DNA from 2 places in the Limosilactobacillus panis genome. Region 2 is predicted to be linked to the other one. Evidence: predicted binding sites of a transcription regulator. Region 2 holds the regulator's gene; the other holds the start of a gene.
What was found. Region 2 encodes NrdR, which represses ribonucleotide reductase genes. Its sites were predicted from a motif close to ACACNATATATNGTGT; they were not measured.
Positions count from the first base shown of each region.

Region 1: the regulator NrdR is predicted to act here: its motif matches at 1,772-1,787, upstream of pnuC (nicotinamide riboside transporter PnuC).

Region 1 covers NZ_CP081855.1:1,944,545-1,947,961, forward strand. The annotation lists gene KZE55_RS09255 (hypothetical protein) at 1-1,118, opposite strand, end outside; partial or broken gene greA (transcription elongation factor GreA) at 1,203-1,695, shown strand; gene pnuC (nicotinamide riboside transporter PnuC) at 1,880-2,629, shown strand; gene KZE55_RS09270 (IS1182 family transposase) at 2,784-3,417, shown strand, end outside.
Region 2 covers NZ_CP081855.1:1,396,637-1,400,053, forward strand. The annotation lists gene dnaI (primosomal protein DnaI) at 1-408, opposite strand, end outside; gene KZE55_RS06790 (DnaD domain protein) at 408-1,775, opposite strand; gene nrdR (transcriptional regulator NrdR) at 1,787-2,260, opposite strand; gene coaE (dephospho-CoA kinase) at 2,304-2,903, opposite strand; gene mutM (bifunctional DNA-formamidopyrimidine glycosylase/DNA-(apurinic or apyrimidinic site) lyase) at 2,900-3,417, opposite strand, start outside.

The sequences.
Region 1 (3,417 bases), 550 kb from region 2:
TTATGGCGTCTCTTACGTGCCTTCTTACTGAACTTAATTCCCTGGGGTACCCGGTGGTGTCTTACCACTTGCGTCTGTCGACCCGGGGCTACTTGCTGCTGTTGATGTTGCCGTTTCATCAGTTGTTGGTGTTCGTACTCGCTCCACGGGTTCAATAGGCCGCGCATAAAGCCGGCCACCTCTTCCCGGTGATCATCCATCCACTTTTCAGCGGTCTTAACATCGTTGGTATCGATTCCGTTGCTACGGATGAAAGATAGCATCAGCTGGGTTTCCCGGTCCTTGCGACTCAGGCTAGCCAGCATGTCCTGAGATGGTTGCATATTGGCAATTGCCTTCAAGCCGATCCGGTACTGGTCTAAGTCGAGCTGCTTGGTCCGCTTCAAGTAATCAAAGAGGGCCTGGGCAGTCGGGACAATATTTTTAATCTGTTTGGGGGTAATGTCCGGGTCAAGCGGCATCATCATTCCCAAGACCCGCTGAAGGTCGTAGAAATCCCAGCTGCCGGGGTATTCACCACATTCCTGGGCCATCAACTTGATAAACTGACCAACAATGTATTGTTGTTCACCACCATCAAGTGGCTGGTTCTGGGACTCATTTTCAACCGCTGCCGCGTGCTTGCATTTTTCAATGAAGCCTTCCAACCGTTGGGCCGACCACGGTTTAACTTTCTTAACATTTTCCGGTTTCTTAGTGGCTGTGGTCTTCTTTGCCGGTGCTTTAGGAGCCGGTTCAGTAGTCTTTTCCTTGCCGTGCATTTGCGCCCATGTCTGGTGGGCCTTCCGACAGGCATTCATATTTGTACGTTGGTCATCAATTGCTTGAATGATTTCCCTTAATCCCGCAACCTTTAAAAAGTTTTGGTAGGCCTTCAAGACCGGGGCCACCGCAATGCCAAACTGGTTGGTCAATACAGGATCCGCAATGAAGTCTCCCACCATTACTTCCTTCACCGCTTGGGGCATCCACGCGGTGTCGGCCAGGTGCTGCTCGTTCATCATATGTTGATTAAAGCGGGTTAGAATATCCTGAGCATGCTTCTGCTGGTTAGCAGAAAGTTGATGATACGTGGACGAAGAGAGGAACTTTTTAACGTGTTCTTCTTGTTCGTTCATACTCCACTCCTCCATCTAAAATTGAATTTTCCTATCTATCATATCATAATTAAGTGATAAAGATTAAATGAGGGGGCGCGCGCAATGCGTAAGAAGAAAATTGTGGAAGCCATGAAGAATGTCTATTTTCAAAAGATGACCAGTACTGGCTACCAGGAAATTGAAGACGAGATCCACCAGCTTCAGGAGCAGCGGCCCGCTAAAATTGCCCAACTGAAGGCAGCCCGGGCCCTGGGTGATCTCTCGGAAAATACGGAGTACAGCGAACTTCGCCACTTAGAGAGCCGACTACGTTACCTAAATAAGCAGCTCCAATATTCACAAGTGATTGACCCGGCGGATACTGGGACCGTCGACCTCGGCACGACCGTCACCCTCAAATTTGAGGATGATGACGACACTGCAACCTACCAAATTGTCGGCAAACAGGAAGCCGACCTCGCCAAGCAGAAGGTCTCCTTTGACTCCCCGCTTGGTCAAGCAATCATGCACCAGCCAGCGGGTAAAGTCGTTACTGTCCAAGCCCCCCCAGGCATCTTACCAGGTTAAAATCATTAAGATTGCCTTGAGTAAATAACGAACTTTTTTCCAAACCTCCTAAACCGTTTCCATGTTTCTTTTCGCGCCCTTCACATTATCAATCAGCCGATTAGCCACTATATTTTGTGCTTGCACCCGGGGAAAATAGCCCCTATACTACCATATGTTGCGTTCATAGCGCTATGAGCCCTAAACATACTTTTGGAATTGAGGTTACTTAAATGAACTACTTTAAATTTTTGGCCCACCAGCTCAAGGGGTGGCCACAACAGAACTACTACCTGTTCTTCTTTAGCCTGGGTTGTCAGATCATGACCCTGGCCAGCACACCAATCACCTGGTTGTCCGTGATCACCTTCATCGGTACTACTCTAGGTGTCCTCTGTGTCTTGGCAATCAACGCCGCTAAGTCGGTAAACGGGGTGCTCGGTATTCTTTCTGCAATCTGTTTTATCATCATCGGCTTCAACGCCAAGAACTATTTGAGCATCGGGGAACAGGTTGCCTACATGATTACCCTGGATATCCCCGTCCTCTTGTCCAGCAACTGGAACGTTAATATGGCATCAAAGATCCGCCACTTTACTCCCCGCAGCTGGACAGTGGCAATTATCGCTACCGGGGTGGTCTACCTGGTTTCCGGCTACCTAATCGGTCACTTAACTGACGACCCCCGCCCATGGATTGATGCCATCAGCTTTTCAATTAGCTTAACGGCCGGGGTGATTTGCTTCCTCCGCTTTAACAACCAGTACTTCTGGTGGCTAGCTTCCGGAATTGCCCAGCTGGTCCTCTGGTTCATTTCATACCAGCAGGGTTCCGCAACCCTGGCAATGGCCGTGAATAGTTCCATCTACCTAATCAATGACGTCCTCGCCTTTACCATTTCACCATGGTACAACAAGAAGGAACGCGAACGGCTAAGCATCGCCGAAACGGCCTACGCAAAGTCGGTGGGAATCGAAGAATAAAAGGGGCTGTGACATAAGTCCCAAATAATTAATGGAGTTAGATGAAATCTTCGGATTTCATTTAACTCCATTTTCCTTTAAAATATTAGTAAAAGAAAAGACATCGACCTGACCGTCGATGCCTCCAAAATACCCTCGAAAGGATACAAAAACATTGGAACCTGATTATAACATGAATCAACTTAGTTTGAACATACCTACTGCTTATGAACCTGAGTTAAATCATCCAGCACGTTATATTAATCGGCTGGTTGAAAGCTTAGCGCTGCGGCGACCCAATATTATGGGTCGACCAAGAGAGTATGATCCACGAATGCTGTTAAAGTTAGTTTTACTGGCTTACAGCTATGGTATCATTTTCTCTAGGAAAATTGAACGCTTTGCTCGTGAAAACATTGTTGCGATGTGGTTGACTCAAGAACAGCGCCCAACCTACCGCACCATTGCTCGCTTCATTGTCTCCCAAGAATTGGAAGATATGATTCAGAGTAGTTTCAAGGAATTTCATGACTATTTAAAGGCTCAGGGAATGATCGATGAGGCTTCATTCATTGATGGCACTAAGATTTTAGCTAACGCAAATAAGTTTTCCTTTGTTTGGAAGAAACGCACCATTAAGTATCGCGAATTAAACGTTGAAAAGGCTCAAAAACTAATTCGTGAAATTAAGCAAGCAGAAGTTAAGATTGATGTTGATGAAGATAGCTTTGACATTGATCAACTTGATACGATTATTGCCTTACTTGAACAACGGATTGAAGAGTTAAACCAACGGGTGGCCGAAACCG
Region 2 (3,417 bases):
GGCGTGTTGTTCGTCAATGTAAAAATCGTCCAGGGAAGCCCGCTGAATAAACTTCGGCATATTGATTGACTGAACCAGCCGTTTAATATGGCGCTGGCGTTCCTGTTTCATCAGTTGCTTAGTAGGAACATAGGTCACGTCAATCTGACCGGAGTTCAAAATTAGTTGGGGAGAATAGCCCGGGGCCACGGTGGCTTCACCCCGTTGGCGGAGTTGCTTTTCGTGGTAGAACTCGTACAGTTTCGACTGGCCACTTCGTATCATTTCTTTGGTAATTTGGTCATGGTTGGCGCTAAGGAAGGATTGAACGTCGTGATCCGCCATCACCTTTTTCATCAGCTCAGCAATGTTGGTGTTAATGTTCTTTCCCCGCATGATTCCCTGGAGTGATTCATTTAAGGACTTCATTATTGGTCACCACCCTTTTTTCCTTTCCGTTTGGCGAGCATGGCCTGCACTTCTTTTAGCGCCTCAGGGGACGCCTTCTTATTTAACTGCTGTGTATCCGTCTTGCTCCATTCCGGCATCTGTTCTTCAACCTTCGGCCGGCGGTAAGCAAAACGGCCCTTGGACGTCGCGCGTTGCTTTCCCCGCTGCTCTTGGAAGTTTTTTAACTCCTGAAGGGCCCCTGGGGCATCCTTAACCCCCGCCTTAATCCAACTATTGGCAATTGCGTCAACAAAGCTGGCCTTCAGGTTAGCATTGTCAAGGTCGGCAATGATGTACCAGGAAAGAATGTTAATGACTGTTGAATCAAGCTTAACATCATTAACCAGGTGGGTTAGGATATGGCGTTCATTTGCACTTACAAAGCCACCGGTCTGTTCCTTCAAGCCCTGGAGAAATTCAACCGGTGCATAATCGGCCGCACTTTGTAAAAGCTGGCGATCTTTGGCCGTGAGCTTAACCGCTGGATTAGCGGACTGGCTGCTAGCCGTTGGGGGCGCCTGATAGCCAGCCTGCCGGTAGTGACTAGCAACAACCCGTTTAAATTTTGCCGGGTTAAAATGGTTATCCGCTAAGTCAACTGCCTGAAGGACCAGCTTGGCCATCGTTGGTTCATCAATCCCATACAATTGGTGCTCAACTTCAATTAACTGGCGGGCTTGGCTTAAGTCTTTCTTCATCACCGGCTGTTTTTTGATCAGCCGGAAAAGCGTTGGCCAGTCAAAGTCACTTTGTCCAACCTGGAGCTGTGGTCGCTGTTCAACGGTAGTCTGCTTACGAACATTCTTAATCGTTGTGGGAGTTTTGACTAGCGAATTGTTGGCCACGTGGAACTCATCGAGGAAGTGGTGACTAACGTTTTCCAACGACGGCGAAGAGGCCAGCTGGTAGCGCTGGGCTTCTTTGACCAACTGCTTAAAGTGACCATCCCCAACTGCTTCAAGAAGGAGAACACTAAGGAGGTCATCCTCAATAAATGCTGCCGGTGTAAGGGTCGCCTGTAGTTGATAGACAAAAAAAGGCCCTTGGCTATCCTTCCCCCGATAGGTTTGGACCATCCCCACCGCTTCTAAACGGTGCAGGGCTGTTGCAAGCTGGGAAATTCCCGCATTTAATTGGCGGATAATGTTTGCCTGTAAGCGACGATCTGCTAAGGTGGGCTGGGAAATTAATTGAGCACGGAGAGCATAAAAAAGGCCAAAAGCCGTTGGCCCCAATACCGGTTGATAAAAGCTGGTAAAGACCCGGTCGTTAAAGTTGACAAAATCGGTGGCAGCAGTGACCAAGAATCCCGCTTGCGGGTTAAATTCCTCTTCCTGCGCAGTCATTGCCACTCCTCCTACTTCTTTTCACCCTTGTGCTCGTCCTTTACCATCGTCTCTAGTTCGCTCATAAAGGCATCAACGTCTTTGAACTGCCGGTAAACACTGGCAAAGCGGATGTAGGCGACCTCGTCAACACCCTTCAATTCGTTCATGACGTACTTACCAATCAGCTGGCTAGAAATTTCGTTCTCACCCAGGCTCCGGACCTTATTTTCCACCTTATCGGTCATCTTGGTCAGCCGCTCCATACTGATTGGCCGCTTCTCTGCTGACCGCACGATTCCGTTGAGAATCTTTTGTCGACTGAACTCCTGGCGTGTACCGTCCTTCTTAATAACCAAGAGGGGGGTCTGCTCGTAGCGTTCAAAAGTGGTAAAGCGAAAGCCACAGTGGATACATTCCCGACGCCGGCGTATAAAGGTACCATCCTCACTGGGCCGGCTATCAACAACTCGTGATCCGTTACGGTGACAATGTGGACACTTCATGCGCTTTCCTCCTTAATTGCTTTAATACTTTATTTTACCATAATCACTCTGCCCTAAGGTAGTCCACTACCTTAGCGACCTGTCGTCGCAGCTCATCCAGGGAGCCATCATTATTGATCACCACATCTGCCTGGCGAACCTTTTTTGCCAGTGGCCACTGGGCGGCAATCCGTTGTTCAGCCACCGGCTTTGAGTAGCCGTTGCGCGATATTAGGCGGTGAACTTGGCGGTCATGACTGACCGAAACAACAACAATCAGGTCACATTCCTGGTCGTAGCCCTGTTCAAACAGGAGGGGGGCATCCAGGATCACGAATGGGATGTCTTGCTTTTTAAAAGCGGCTAGCTGGTCCATGATTGTCTCCCGAATCAAGGGTTGCATAATCGTGTTTAGTTGGTGACGAACGCCGGCATCACTAAAGGCCATTTTGCCAAGGACCTTCCGGTTTAAATGGCAATCCGGCGTTAAAATCCCCCGTCCAAACTGATCCACCAGCTCGGTTAAGCCTAACTGACCAGGTCGTTGAAGGCAGTGGGCAACTTGGTCCGCATCGACAATCGGCAGGCCCACCTGACTGAGCATTTGACTGACGGTCGATTTGCCACTCGCAATTCCACCGGTCAATCCCACTACTTTGGTCATTTCTTTACCTCCACGAACGGTTGACAGTGCGGACAGAAGGTCGTACCCCGTTGGGCAACCTTGATTTTGATCATCTTTGTTCCACACCGGGGGCAGCGATCACCAGCATGTCCATAGGCGTTCAATTGTTTCTGAAAGGCCCCGGCATCTCCAAGGGCGTTGGTAAAGCTATGGACGGTCGTACCCTTGTACTTTGTCGCCGTCGCCAGTTCCTTGATGATGTTGTCATGAAGGGCCTTCACCTTAGCCGGTGGAATTGTATTAGCCGCTTGTTCCGGATTGATTTTACTCATCCACAGGACCTCATCGGCATAAATATTACCTAGTCCAGCGACGTGGCGTTGGCTCAGCAGGAAAGGTTTGATCTTTCCCCGGCTACGCGCCAGCTCGTTTTGGAAAAAGTCGAGGTGAAAGGCCGCGGCCGTTGGTTCCGGCCCAATCGTCTTTAACCCCCCGACCTGGTTCTCTTCGCCAGTTTTAACTAGGGTCATCCGGCCAAACTTCCGGGTATCAT